Linked DNA regions of Shimia isoporae. The protein of the gene in region 1 interacts with the protein of each later gene in a pairwise test. Links are inferred from orthologs where the notes say so. Each region holds a gene or a part of one and is shown on either strand. Other genes may lie near its edges.

Region 1 (6,295 bases):
GCCACTCTCGACTGATGTCGATGGACATCGCACAAATGACAAAAGCGCTGGAAGGGGCGGACCTCGACACGCCGATGCCACCTGCGCATTGGGGCGATATGCGGCAACACGTCTTTTATGGCGCCCTCTACCACTTCTTTGTGATGTTCGCGAATTGGCGTTACCGGAACTTCCGCCCGCACCGCTCGCTGACGGTGGCAGAAGAGTTTGCCCTCTACATCAAACGACTTGTGCTGATGCCTTTCCAAGCGATTGAACGCCGTTTCGCGACGCTGCGCATTCGGTTCGGCGGCTTCCCCTACCATCTGGCGCTATTGCAACTTGAACATGACAGCAGCTTCCAGAAACACTCGCCATTCGACAGCATGACGGATTTTCTCGCTCTGCTGGTTGAGAATTTTGCGGCGGGAGCCCCCAAGCATCACCACCTTGTTTTCAAAGCGCACCCACTGGAGGATGGTCGGGCTCCCTTGCGCAAAGAGATCAAACGCCTGGCAAAACAACACGGTATTTCCAATCGCGTTCATTGGGTCAGGGGAGGCAAACTTGCCCAGCTTCTGAATGACGCCCGCACTGCGGTAACCGTCAATTCCACAGCCGCACAGCAGGTGCTTTGGCGCGGGATTCCGCTCAAGGTATTCGGCGACGCCGTCTACAACCAACCAGAATTCGTCAGCACGCAACCGCTTCCGGAGTTTTTCGCAGGCGCGACCCGTCCGGACAACCAAGCCTACAAAATCTACCGCCGCTTCCTATTGGAAACCAGCCAAGTGCCCGGCGGCTTTTATTCCTCCGCAGGCCGCCGCCAACTGATGCGACAAGTGGTTGATATGATGCTTTCGCCCCACGATCCTTACGAAGCCCTTGAGGCCGGCACAGCGGCACCAAGGCAACAGTTGCGACTGGTGACCTGACCGACACAAGGTCTAGCGCTGGATTTTTGGTTTGGATTCCGCTAAGTTGCGGTCAAAACCTGAGGCAGAACAATAACAGGTCGAGGAGACCGAGCAGTGAAATCCATCCAAAATCGTTGGGTGAAGTGCGCCTGTGCGCTGGCCATATCTTGCTCAGTGGCCAGCTGTACTCTCGTGCCACGATCCGGACCCAGCAAACGCGAAATTTACGCCGGATCCGTCCAGCAAGAGGGCGACGCCTTTATCGTTGCGGTAAACGACCGTGTGACGCGCGCAACAGCGGTTGTCCCGGCCCTTGGCTTCTCAGACGGGTTCAAAAACGCCGGACAGCTCGGATCAGACACGATCCGCCCGGGCGACATTCTCTCGCTAACGATCTGGGAGAACGTCGACAAACCGCTTTTGGGACCGGAAGGTCAAGTTGCTGCGATCCTTGAAGAAGTTCAGGTCGATGGCTCCGGATTTATCTTTGTGCCTTATGCGGGTCGTATTCGCGCCGCAGGGAACACTCCCGAGGGCATCCGTCGCATCATTTCTTCCAAGCTCGAAGAACAGACCCCCGATCCACAAGTCGAGGTGCGCCGTGCTGCCGGTGATGGCGCCACGGTTTCCTTGGTCGGAACGGTGGGTGCGCAAGGCGTCTACCCTATCGAACGCCCGACACGAACACTTTCCACAATGCTCGCTCATGCGGGTGGCGTAACGATTGTTCCTGAAATCGCGCAGATCACCGTTCTGCGTGGAAGCACATCCGGCAAGATCTGGTTTCAGGACCTCTACGAAAATCCCCAACTCGACATCGCCCTGCGTGGGGGTGACCGCATTTTGGTTGAAGAGGACACCCGCGCATTTACTGCTTTGGGCGCCACCGGCACCCAAAGTCGTGTGAATTTCTTTTCCAGAGACCTCTCCGCAATCGAAGCGCTGGCGCAAGTCGGCGGTCTGTTGCCAACATCAAGTGATCCCACCGGCGTGTTTGTCTTCCGAAACGAAGCAGAGCCTGTTGCCAATCAGGTTCTCGGTCGTGGCGACTTAAGTGGCGCGCAGCGTATGGTCTATGTGCTCGATCTCACGCAGCCGAACGGAATGTTCATGGCTCGCGATTTCGTGGTACGCGACGGCGACACGCTCTATGTGACCGAGGCGCCGATCACCACTTGGAACAAAACCATCGCTTCGATCACTGGCACACTCACCTCGGCGGATACGCTGTTGGCTGTGGGCGGACTTGGCACAGGTGGATAAAGGCCACAACGAGAATGAACTCCAAGCCGCCGGGGCCAACGACCCCCGGCGGCTTTTTGCATTCAACGGCGGGTTCTTTCAGCAAAAACGGCTGCGCCGCATCATCGAGCTGGCAGGCTACGAGCTGAAATTCGGCAAACCTGACGAAGACGACCTTATCGCCATCTGGGGACAAAGCCCGACCAGCCATCGCGGCGAAGCCGTATCAGATCGCACCGGCGCAAACTGTCTTTATTTCGAGGACGCGCTTTTGCGGTCCCTACATCCCGGTCGCGTAAAAAAAGAGCCCCCTGTCGGTCTAATGATAGACGCCAAGGCACCCCATTTTGATCCATCAACACCGTCTGATCTCGAAAGGTTGCTTGCGAACCACCCTCTTGATGACACCGCGCTTTTGAACCGTGCACGCGGAGCAATAGAACGCATCAAAGAAGCCCATCTCACAAAATACTGCGCGGTTGAAACCGATCAGGACATCCCCGCGCCCGGATATGTTCTGGTGATCGACCAGACCCGCGGAGACGCATCAGTGACCGCATCAGCCCCTGGCGACGGCATCGCCGAGAGCCGTTTCCGGGAGATGCTGATCATGGCGCAGGAAGAACACCCCGGGTGCCCGGTCCTGATCAAAACCCATCCGGAAACGCAACATGGCGCGCGTTCGGGATACTTCGGACCTGATGATGAAACCGACCGAGTTTCACTTTATTCGGAACCGGTCAGCCCATGGCAGCTGTTTGAAGGTGCCGTCGGCGTATACACTTTCTCTTCCCAGTTGGGCTTCGAAGCCATTTTTGCTGGCCACAAACCACGCGTTTTTGGTCAGCCTTTCTACATCGGCTGGGGCCTTACATCGGACGAATACCCCCTCCCCCGCCGTCATCGCCAACTGACGCGCGCGCAACTTTTTGCCGCCGCGATGATCCTATATCCCACATGGTATGATCCTTACGGTGACCAATTGTGCGAGCTCGAGGATGCTATCGAGCAACTCGCCGCACAGGCCCGCACCTGGCGGGAAGACCGACATGGATGGACCGCACACGGTATGCGGCTTTGGAAGCGAAAACCCCTGCAAAGTTTCTTTGGCTCGGAAAAGTCGCCGGTATTCAACCGTCAGCGCGATGACCGCCCGGCCATGGTTTGGGCAAGCAAGGCAGGTCCCGAAGGTGCACTTCGTGTCGAAGACGGTTTCCTGCGCTCCCGTGGTCTCGGAGCTGAACTCGTTCCGCCACTGTCGCTGGTATGTGACGATCTTGGTATCTACTACGATCCATCCGGTGAAAGCCGACTGGAGCGTTTGATCGCGAAGCGCGCCACTCTTCGCCCTGATCAGGACCTCAGAGCCGATCGGCTGATCCAGTCTTTGCGTGACCTAGGCTTGAGCAAATATAATCTAGGTGGTGACACACCAGACCTTCCGGCGGGGCGACGCATACTCGTTCCCGGACAGGTCGAAGATGATGCTTCGATCGTTGCCGGTACTTCCGCAATCAGAACAAATCTCGATCTCCTGCAGGCCACGCGCGCTGCAAATCCGGACGCGGTAATTCTTTACAAACCTCATCCGGACGTGGAGGCAGGCCTGCGTGCGGGCGCCATCGAGCAGGACATTGCGGACATGACATTGCCAAACACAGACATGGCGTCACTTCTCGAGAAAATCGACGAAGTCTGGACGATGACATCCCTGTCCGGCTTTGAAGCCCTCATTCGCGGCAAGAAAGTAACCACTTTCGGAGCACCTTTTTACGCCGGTTGGGGCCTGACAACAGATTTGGGCGACGTGCCAGCCCGACGCATAGCGGAACCAAGCCTGCAAGGGTTGGTGCACGCAACGCTGATAGATTACCCGCGCTACAGAGATCCGATAACGGGCCTCCCTTGCGCGGTTGAGGTGGCCCTAGAACGCCTTTCTACCGGTGAAATCCCTCACCCCGGCTGGTCAAACAGAACTCTGTCCAAACTTCAGGGGCTTTTGGCGAGCTATAGCTGGATCTGGCGCTAACCTGCTTAGTGCGGCTCGATCCGATGCCACACCGACATGACGTCTCGCCCGACAGATCGCTGGGACACAAGGTCAAACCTAGGGGCTTCCGCCAATCGCTCAACGCCCATCGCGCCGATTGCGGGGTATCCCTCTGCGCCCAACACCATACCCGCGTTGAATGTGATGAGTTCGTCCACAACGTCCGCAGACAACAAAGACGCGGCCAGCGCACCGCCGCCCTCACAAAAGACGCGTGTCAGTCCCTTTGCGCCAAGGGCTTGCAACAATGACACAGGGGAAATCTGCGCCCCGTGAAGGTCGCAGGGCAGCAACTCCGCTCCGAGATCTTCCCAAGCCTTCAGTAGGTTAGCGTCGGCGTCTGCACCGTGAGCAATCCACACCGGGGTTTCTCGTGCCGTGCGCGCCAGAGTACCCATAAACGGCAGATCCAGTCGCCGCGATACCACCACGCGCACAGGCTGACGCTCCCCCCCCAGTTCCCGAACGGTCAGAGACGGGTCATCAGCGCGCGCCGTCCCTCCGCCGACCATGACCGCGTCATGTCGCATCCGCATCGCATGGACTTCGCGGCGCGCCTCAGGCCCCGTGATCCACTTACTTTCTCCGGTCGCGGTCGCTATCGCTCCGTCCAGTGTGCTTGCCAGTTTCAGAGTTAGAAACGGCCGCCCTAGATCGGTTTTCAGGAAGAACCCCTGCAGATCGCGAGCCGCCTCATCCGCCATCACGCCGGTTTCAACTTCGATCCCCGCGTCGCGCAACATGGCCAGACCGCGTCCCGAAACACGGGCATCGCTGTCCTCAACCGCGACCACGACTCGCGAGACTTGAGCGGCAATGAGAGCTTCTGCGCAGGGTGGCGTTTGTCCATGGTGCGCACAAGGCTCCAGAGTGACATAGACCGTTGCACCACGGGCGGCATCACCCGCCTGCGAAAGAGCCACTGGTTCCGCATGAGGACGCCCGCCCGGCTGCGTCCAGCCACGCCCCACAACGCGGCCATCTTTCACAATGACGCATCCCACTGCGGGGTTGGGCCAGCACTGCCCCTGCCCGCGTCGCCCCAAAGACAACGCGAGCCGCATATACCGATTGTCGGACAAAATTACTCCTCAGGCTGAGTATCCGGACGCAACTCTGAGACGAATTTATCAAAATCATCCGCAGCCTGAAAGTTCTTGTATACGCTGGCGAAGCGCACGTAGGCGACCGTATCGATCCGCGCCAACGCTTCCATGACGATCTCGCCGATCTTATGGCTTTGAATGTCTGTCTCGCCCATACTTTCAAGCCGGCGCACGATGCCGCTGATCATCTGGTCAATGCGTTCTGGTTCCACAGGGCGCTTCTGCATAGAAATCCGAATAGAGCGCTCGAGCTTGTCGCGATCGAAGTCTTCGCGGCGACCATTGGACTTAACCACCACCAAATCGCGCAACTGAACCCGCTCGTAGGTTGTGAATCTGCCTCCACAAGCCGGGCAAAAGCGCCGCCGCCGGATCGAAACGTGATCCTCAGCAGGGCGCGAGTCTTTAACCTGTGTGTCGATATTTCCGCAAAACGGACAGCGCATGGGCCTTCCCTTCGTTCGTCTGCTCTTTGATACCGCCAAGTATCGCCTGTGTTGGGGTTTTTCCCCAGTTATCCACAGGCACTATAGGGCAGCTACAATTCTTTGGGTAGAGGCAAATATGCGCCCCAAGATAGGCGCCAGTATTCGTATAGAGGGAAAAATTTCGAAGTATTCCCCTGTTACAATTTTCCCCGCCGCACCTATATCAATTTCAAAGGCCTCTCCAAGCCTCCAATTCATGCAGAAACGCCGTCACAGTCGCGATGTGACGGTGTTTTATTTTGCGTTTTGGCGAAGTGGCGTCAGAAAAGCGCCGCGCCCATTTGATCAATCAGCTGCTTGGCTTTGCGCACCGACATCTCGACTGCCTCGTCATGATCGCGGATGACGTCAGCGCGGATCAACGTGTGTTCCTTGGCTACCCCGTCGACATACCCTTCGATTTTGGCAGACACCCGGAATTGGCCACCTTCCTTTATCGGTGAGGGAGTGATCGTATAGCCTTCGTACTCAAGACTATCGGCAGAAACCGACGCTTCCTCTGTTTCACCCCCG
Region 2 (7,976 bases), 1.0 Mb from region 1 along the record:
GACCAAGCAGGTCAAAAAGATGATCAGCTCCTATGTGGGTGAGAACGCGGAGTTCATGCGTCAGTATCTCTCTGGCGAACTCGAGCTTGAGTTCAACCCGCAAGGCACGTTGGCTGAACGCATGCGCGCCGGCGGCGCCGGTATACCCGGCTTCTTCACCAAAACTGGTGTCGGCACCGTGATCGCCGACGGCAAAATGGAGAAGCAATTCCCGACTGGCCCTGACGGCGCGATGGAAGACTACATCATGGAAGAAGGTATCTTTGCCGATCTGGCCATCGTTAAGGCGTGGAAAGCCGACGAAACCGGCAACCTCGTATTCCGCAAGACCGCGCGGAACTTCAACGCACCGGCGGCTACATGCGGCAAAATCTGTATCGCAGAGGTCGAGGAAATTGTGCCCACAGGCTCTTTGGACCCCGACAGTATCCATTTGCCCGGTATCTATGTGCATCGCCTTGTTCAGGGTGAACACGAAAAACGTATCGAACAGCGCACTGTGCGCCAGAAGGAGGCGTAACAATGGCTTGGGATCGCAATCAAATGGCGGCTCGCGCCGCACAGGAACTCCAGGATGGTTGGTATGTGAACCTTGGCATCGGAATCCCGACGCTCGTTTCCAACTACATCCCTGAGGGCGTCGAAGTGACTCTTCAGTCAGAGAACGGCATGCTGGGCATGGGTCCCTTCCCCTACGAAGGAGAGGAAGACCCCGACCTGATCAACGCGGGCAAGCAGACAATTACCGAACTGCCTCAAACCGCCTACTTTGACAGTGCGCAGTCCTTTGCGATGATCCGTGGCGGCAAGATCGCCATGGCCATTCTCGGTGCAATGGAAGTGGCCGAAAACGGCGACCTCGCGAACTGGATGATTCCGGGCAAGCTGGTCAAAGGCATGGGCGGAGCAATGGATCTCGTCGCTGGCGTTGGCCGCGTGGTGGTCGTAATGGATCACGCCAACAAGCACGGCGACTCCAAGGTGCTGAAGGAATGCACCCTTCCCCTTACTGGCAAAGGTGTAGTGGACCGTATCATCACCAACCTCGGCGTCCTTGACGTGGTCGAGGGCGGGCTCGAAATCGTAGAGTGTGCCGAAGGCGTATCCGAGGACGAACTCCGCGCCGCGACTGAGGCGACTATTGTCAATTAAGTCTCGCCAAAGCGAATCCAGAAGCCCGGCCACCGCGCCGGGCTTTTTTGTGACTCACAACAAAACTTCCCCTCTGCGCAATCCTGTGCCAAAAACTGGCCTCATGGACCAAAATACCCTCGCCTTTGAACATGCCCCAGTTGGGCTGATTCTTTTGGAAAACCGTGTTATTCGACGCGCCAATCCACGGTTTGGCGAAATGTTCGGTCTCACGCCTTCCGATTGCGAAGGCCTGCCAATCGCGGAAATCTATGCCTCCGAAGAAGATTTCCAGACCATCGGAGCCAAGGTATATACCGCGATCCGAGAGACCGGCCGCTATTCTGACGAACGTGTCATGAAGCGCGCCGACGGTTCGTTATTCTGGTGCCGTGTGCGCGGTCAGGCGGCCACCACCGATACCCCAGAAAACCCGTTCAGCACGTCAGTATGGTCGTTTGCAGACCTGTCGGAGGACCGGCCAATCGTTTCGCTTACGCAACGCGAACGCGAAGTGGCGATACTGACGTGTCGAGGTCTGACATCGAAGGAAATCGGGCTGGAACTCGAACTGAGTTACCGCACCGTTGAAGAGTATCGCGCCCGCCTTCTGCGAAAGTTCGGGGCTCGTAAACTGGCGGAACTCGTTGCCAAACTCTCCGGAATGCCGCTCTAGCCCTAACGCCTGCCGGAACGCCGTTACCGCTCGCACTTCTCATGACGGTTCGGCTTTCCTAAGGGCAGCTTTTCACCTATAAGGCCCCGTTAGGGGAAACCAAAAAAGACTCAACCGCGCACCGCGTGCAGAGGATAGAAAACGGACAATGAGCAAGAAAAACCACGATTCCGACGTCGCCTTCATTCAGGCTCTGGCAGAGCTGCTTCGCGAAAACGACCTGACCGAACTCGAGGTCATGCGTGAATACGGCGAAGATGACAGCCTGAACGTGCGCGTCAGCCGCCAAACCCAAGTCGCGGCCGCGCCTGTAGCCGTAGCAGCAGCGCCCGTTGCAGCCGCACCAGCACCGGCTGCGCCTGCTGCAGCACCGGCGGAAGCCACGGCGGCACCCGCCGCGGAAGCAGATCCCGCCAGCCACCCAGGCGCTGTGACGTCGCCAATGGTAGGTACTGTTTACCTTCAGGCCGAACCCGGCGCCCCGACCTTTGTGTCCGCCGGCCAGTCTGTCTCCGAAGGCGACACCCTGCTGATCGTCGAGGCCATGAAAACCATGAACCACATCCCGGCGCCGAAATCCGGCACCGTAACTCGCATTCTGGTTGGCGATGGCGACACCGTTGAATACGGCGCACCGCTGGTTATCATCGAATAAGGGCCTGCAATGTTTGAGAAAATCCTGATCGCAAACCGCGGAGAGATCGCGCTGCGCGTGATCCGCGCGGCCCGCGAAATGGGCATTGCCACGGTTGCAGTCCACTCCACTGCGGATTCAGACGCCATGCACGTGCGCATGGCTGACGAGGCTATCTGCATTGGACCGGCACCGGGCACCGAAAGCTATCTGAACAAGGCTGCAATCATCGCGGCCTGCGAAGTCACCGGCGCGCAAGCGATTCACCCCGGCTACGGCTTTCTCAGTGAAAATGCCGAATTCGTGCAAATGGTCGAAGACCATGGCCTGACATTCATTGGCCCCACAGCGGAACACATCCGCATCATGGGCGACAAGATCACGGCCAAGGACACCATGATCAAGCTAGGCGTGCCCTGTGTGCCCGGCTCTGACGGCGGGGTGCCAGATCTCGACGCGGCAAAGAAACTGGGCGCAGAAATGGGCTACCCGGTCATCATCAAGGCAACCGCCGGCGGTGGTGGTCGTGGAATGAAAGTCGCGGCGACGGCTGCCGACATGGAAAGCGCATTCATGACCGCGCGCGCCGAAGGCAAAGCTGCCTTTGGCAACGACGAGGTCTACATCGAGAAATACCTCACCACGCCACGCCATATCGAGATTCAGGTCTTCGGTGACGGCAAAGGCAAAGCCGTACACCTCGGTGAACGCGACTGCTCTTTGCAGCGCCGCCACCAGAAGGTTTTCGAGGAAGCCCCAGGCCCCTCAATCACGCCTGAAGAGCGTGCCAAGATCGGTAAAGTGTGTGCGGACGCGGTCGCCAAGATCAACTACATCGGCGCGGGTACCATCGAGTTCCTTTATGAGAACGGCGAGTTCTACTTCATCGAAATGAACACCCGCCTACAAGTGGAACACCCAGTTACCGAAGCCATCTTTGGTGTGGATCTCGTCCGCGAGCAAATCCGCGTCTCAGAAGGCCTTCCGATGTCATTCGGACAGGATGACTTGGAAATCAACGGGCACGCGATCGAAGTACGGATCAACGCGGAGAAACTGCCCGATTTCTCGCCCCGTCCCGGCAAAATCACACACTATCATGCTCCCGGCGGCTTGGGAGTGCGAATGGATAGTGCTCTTTATGACGGGTATAATATCCCACCCTACTATGACAGCCTGATCGGCAAGCTCATCGTTCATGGCCGGGACCGTGCAGAAGCTCTTGCCCGCCTGAACCGTGCATTGGGCGAGCTGATCATCGATGGCATCGACACAACCACGCCTCTCTTTGAAGCGCTTTTGGCAGAGGACGACATCCACTCCGGGGATTACAATATCCACTGGTTGGAGAAGTGGCTCGAATCCAATATGGCCGAGGGCTAAGCATAAATGGGCGCGCGTCATGGGTGATCTGACACCCGAACTGTTGATGCGCGCCTATTCAATGGGGGTCTTCCCCATGTCGGAACATCGAGACGATCCAGATATTTTTTGGGTTGATCCAATCCGGCGCGGCATCTTTCCACTCGACTCCTTCCACATTTCCCGCAGCCTTGCCCGCGCCATCCGGCGCGCCGATTACTCAATCACGCTTGATGCGGATTTCGAAGGGGTCTTGAACGCCTGCGCGGATCGCGAAGAAACATGGATCAGTGGCGAAATCCACAGCCTTTACATGGCGTTGCACACCACGGGAAAGGCCCACTCACTAGAGGTTTGGCAAGACAACACCCTTGCTGGAGGTGTTTACGGCGTCGTTCTGGGTGGGGCATTTTTCGGCGAAAGCATGTTTTCCAACCGCACCAATGGATCCAAGATAGCGCTGGCCTATTTGATAGCTCACCTGCGTCTATCCGGCTTCACGTTGTTTGACACACAGTTCATCACTGACCACCTGGCCTCACTCGGTGCGATAGAAATTCCTCGAGCGGACTATCACAAACTGCTGACGTGGGCGGTACGACAAAACGCAGACATCACCGCTCAGTCGCTCCCTTCCCCATCGGAAGTGCTTTCATCCTGAGGCTTAGCGGACACCTTGCAGCGCAAAACCCAGACGTCATACCTGGCATGGTCCAAGGCCATCAGCGCGGGACTTGAGGCAATCATCCAGCCTTGAAACAGCGTGTCTCCTTCACCGCGCTGATCAAGCACGGTCAAATAGGCATAAGCCTCACCAGTGGCGTTATCGGCCGGGTGGCGGCATTGCGCCATGTCCACCCTTAAAGGGCCCAGAAACGTCGAATACCCGTTCTGCAATTCGAAATCGACCCGTTCACCGGTCAATTTATCCAGCCCCCGCAGCATCGCGCCTTCTGCAACTGTCGCGGCCACAACAGACTCCGAGGACACATCTCCCAGAACTTCCGGTGTCGGAGACAGCGTTTCAAACTCCAAAGGCGCAATTGGCAGTGTTTCGATCACCACGTCCTGCGCAGCAACGGACGCAGGTATCATTGCCAGAGCAAAAACCAGTGCCCGCATCATTCGTCCCCACCACTAACAAATTTCAGCAACAGCGACACAAGGCTTACAGAGCTTTGCGTGTCCTCAATCTCGTCGCCTTCCTCGAAGTTGAAAGGCGATCCGCCGGGTAGAATCTCAACGAAATTGCCCCCCAAGAGCCCTTCTGAACTGATAACAACTGCGCTGTCATCCGGAAGATCAATACCGCCGGCGACGGTGAACTCAGTCAAAGCGCGAAACGTCGTCGGGTCTAGCGTGATGTCGGTCACTGTTCCGATTTTCACACCGGCCAAGCGAACGTCCGTACCTACGCTGACACCCTCAACCGAGCGGAAAGACGCACTCAGAGCGTATCCGGCATCTCGAGAACCCTTACCTGCGAATTGGCTGGCATAGATCAAAAAACTCGCCGCGGCAGCCAAAACAGCCGCGCCGACCAGAGCCTCTGTGCGCACCGCTGACATAAGTTTACTCGGGGCTCCATGCCTCGTAGTCACGCCGGTCTTCTGGCGCGCCCGCAGCACGAATAGACCCTACCGGCGCATAGGCAGCCGCCGACCCTGTCAGGTTCTCCTGATGCGGCTTTTCCCATTCTTTGTGTGGCAAGGTTTTCTCAGAGGGAACATCCTTAAAAGTGTGATGCAGCCAACCGTGCCAGTCCGCGTCGATTCGACTCGCTTCGACCTCACCGTTGAACATCACCCATCGCTTGCTGTCATCTGCATTGCGATAATAGACATTCCCCGCGGCGTCTTCTCCCACTTTCACACCCTTACGACGGGTGTAAAGCATGGTATTCAGGGTTCCCCCGTTCCACCAGGTCAGTACGCTGTTGATGGTGTTCAGAATGCCCATGAGTGCCTCCGCAAAGTTCCTCCCTCTAATGGACCATTTGCTGCCAAAGGTCCAGTCTCGCAGCTTCATCGAAATCGCCTTGAGAATTCTCATCCGTGCCCCCGAAACTGTGGCAATCCAAATGCAGCCTCAAGGTGACGCAAGCGACGGCCTCTTCCGTGCGAGAATTTGTGCGCGCACAGCTTACGGCACGGCCCGTGGCCCGGTGTAAAACCGGACGTATGACCCATTCCGACAGGGTTGTTGGCGGCCTCGCCGCAGCAACCCGCATCGGTGTGTAGGCAATCTCTACCCGCAGCGTTTCAGGCGATCCGCCAAAGGCCTAGCGCGCCGCAACCTTGCCGCGCAGCATGATAAAAAGCCCTGACAAAACGATCAGACCACACCCAAGCCACGTGGCACCGTCGATGCTTTCTCCGAACGCCAACACGCCAAGCGCCACGCCAAAAAGCAAACGCGTATATCTGAACGGCGTAACAGCAGACACTTCGCCGGTCCGCATCGCCTTCATCAGGGCTGTGTAGGCAAAGACCCCCGTCACGATTGCGGCGCCAAGCGCGAGACCGCTGCTGCCTTCTGGCAAGACAAAGGCACGTTGTTCATAGATTGCGTAAAACCCGCCCGCCGCGATAACCGTCAAGAATCCGTAGAGTCCCAGCAAAATTGTGCTCAACCCGGCCGGTGCTGCCCGACTGGCCAGATCACGGCCGGCGAATCCCAACATCCCGGCCACGGCCAGCAACGACAGCACGGAGAAGCTGTCTCCGCCTGGACGCACGATAACTACAACGCCTGCCAGACCGATGCCGATCGCAACCCATCGGCGCCAACCAACGGTTTCGCCAAACACCAACGCCGCAGCCCCCACGACCACCAAAGGCGTGGCTTGCAAGATAACGGTCGCGGACGACAGTGGTGTCAGCGCCAGAGCGAGAAAATAAAATAGCCGCCCGAACACCTCGAAGAACACACGCACCCGCACTGCGGGTGCCTTCGCTTCTTCAGGAAACAGAGCCAGCCCTTGCGCCTTCGCGAGCCCGGCAAAAATCGTTGCACCTCCCGCCCCAAAGATCACCAGAATTTGGCTCATCGGCAGACCCTGCGCAGCAGCCTTGATGAGCGCATCCTCTATCGCAAACAAGGCCATGCCCGCGACCATCCACAAGCTGCCAACGAGGTTGGCATGCGTATGTGTCATTGGCTCAGGAGATGTGGAACGACTCAATATCTCACTCGGAAATGCGTGCTGTAACTTCGATCTCAATCTTCATGGCCTCTTCCATGAGGTCCGCGATGATCATGGTCGCCGCCGGCTTTGCTTTGGCAAAGACCGCGCTTGTGACCGGCCAGCATTTTTCGAAATCTTTGCCATCAGGCAAAATGTAGTTCACCCGTACGACATCATCGAGCGAGCTGCCTGCCTCTTCCAGTGCATTGCCGATTGTCTGCAATGTGTTGCGGCACTGGTCCACTACATCTTCTGGCAACGTCATGGTCTCATAGTCGTAACCTGTTGTTCCGGATACAAAAACCCAACCATCTGCGACCACGGCGCGGCTGTAGCCAATCTTTTCTTCAAACGGGGATCCTGTCGAAATGTGGCGCACAGACATGGCGAATTCCTTCTCAATCATTCTTTGCGCGCACCCTTTCGCGCCAACAATAAAAGGTCAACCACCCCCGGCTATTTCGGCTCCAATTACCCTGTGCGACTGCCGCCGCCTGCTGCAATGCTCGCAAACCAAAAGGGCGCCCCATTGGAACGCCCTTCTCATCAGAATTTCTGTTGTATCACCCTGCGGAAGCAGGCTCTTTTTCGCCTTCGCCGTGGATCATAAGCGGTGCCGCAGAACTGGTGACGGCCTCTTCGTTGACCACAACCTCGGTCACACTATCCATGCCGGGAAGTTCGAACATTGTATCCAGAAGGATGTCTTCCAGAATGGACCGCAAACCACGCGCGCCGGTCTTGCGTTCAATCGCACGCTTGGCGATTGCGCTCAGGGCGTCGTCGGTAAAGGTCAGTTGCGCATCTTCCAACTCGAACAGACGCTGGTACTGTTTTACCAAAGCGTTTTTCGGCTGCGTCAGAATGGTGACCAAAGCGTCTTCGTCCAGATCTTCCAGCGTTGCCAAAACCGGCAAGCGCCCGACAAATTCCGGAATGAGACCAAACTTCAGCAGGTCTTCGGGCTCAAGGTCCTGGAAAATTTC

Evidence for each region.
Region 2: the proteins of ribD (region 1) and accC interact in binary tests that used the Escherichia coli proteins (3 or more experiments, as listed by UniProt). The link is inferred for Shimia isoporae from one-to-one orthologs.

The regions. Positions count from the first base shown.
Region 1 is NZ_SMGR01000001.1:1,968,855-1,975,149, forward strand. The notes cover bases 3,213-6,014. They hold ribD (bifunctional diaminohydroxyphosphoribosylaminopyrimidine deaminase/5-amino-6-(5-phosphoribosylamino)uracil reductase RibD), read right to left. Parts: upstream 5,253-6,014; coding sequence 4,173-5,252; downstream 3,213-4,172. Other genes in these bases: BXY66_RS09685 (capsular polysaccharide biosynthesis protein), read left to right, coding at 3,213-4,167; nrdR (transcriptional regulator NrdR), read right to left, coding at 5,273-5,740. Also shown: BXY66_RS09675 (capsule biosynthesis protein), read left to right, coding at 1-914; BXY66_RS09680 (polysaccharide biosynthesis/export family protein), read left to right, coding at 1,011-2,159; more of BXY66_RS09685, read left to right, coding at 2,152-3,212; BXY66_RS09700 (HlyU family transcriptional regulator), read right to left, coding at 6,043-6,295. UniProt on the Escherichia coli protein: Converts 2,5-diamino-6-(ribosylamino)-4(3h)-pyrimidinone 5'-phosphate into 5-amino-6-(ribosylamino)-2,4(1h,3h)-pyrimidinedione 5'-phosphate.
Region 2 is NZ_SMGR01000001.1:956,638-964,613, reverse strand. What follows is about bases 1,826-4,647. They hold accC (acetyl-CoA carboxylase biotin carboxylase subunit), read left to right. Parts: upstream 1,826-2,471; coding sequence 2,472-3,824; downstream 3,825-4,647. Other genes in these bases: BXY66_RS04715 (DUF2155 domain-containing protein), read right to left, coding at 4,425-4,647; aat (leucyl/phenylalanyl-tRNA--protein transferase), read left to right, coding at 3,844-4,464; accB (acetyl-CoA carboxylase biotin carboxyl carrier protein), read left to right, coding at 1,956-2,462. Outside these bases: BXY66_RS04745 (CoA transferase subunit A), read left to right, coding at 1-520; BXY66_RS04740 (CoA transferase subunit B), read left to right, coding at 523-1,152; BXY66_RS04735 (LuxR C-terminal-related transcriptional regulator), read left to right, coding at 1,256-1,807; more of BXY66_RS04715, read right to left, coding at 4,648-4,928; outer membrane lipid asymmetry maintenance protein MlaD, read right to left, coding at 4,925-5,371; BXY66_RS04705 (NADH:ubiquinone oxidoreductase subunit NDUFA12), read right to left, coding at 5,376-5,762; BXY66_RS04700 (DMT family transporter), read right to left, coding at 6,085-6,960; BXY66_RS04695 (RidA family protein), read right to left, coding at 6,992-7,375; ATP-dependent Clp protease ATP-binding subunit ClpX, read right to left, coding at 7,554-7,976. UniProt on the Escherichia coli protein: This protein is a component of the acetyl coenzyme A carboxylase complex; first, biotin carboxylase catalyzes the carboxylation of the carrier protein and then the transcarboxylase transfers the carboxyl group to form malonyl-CoA.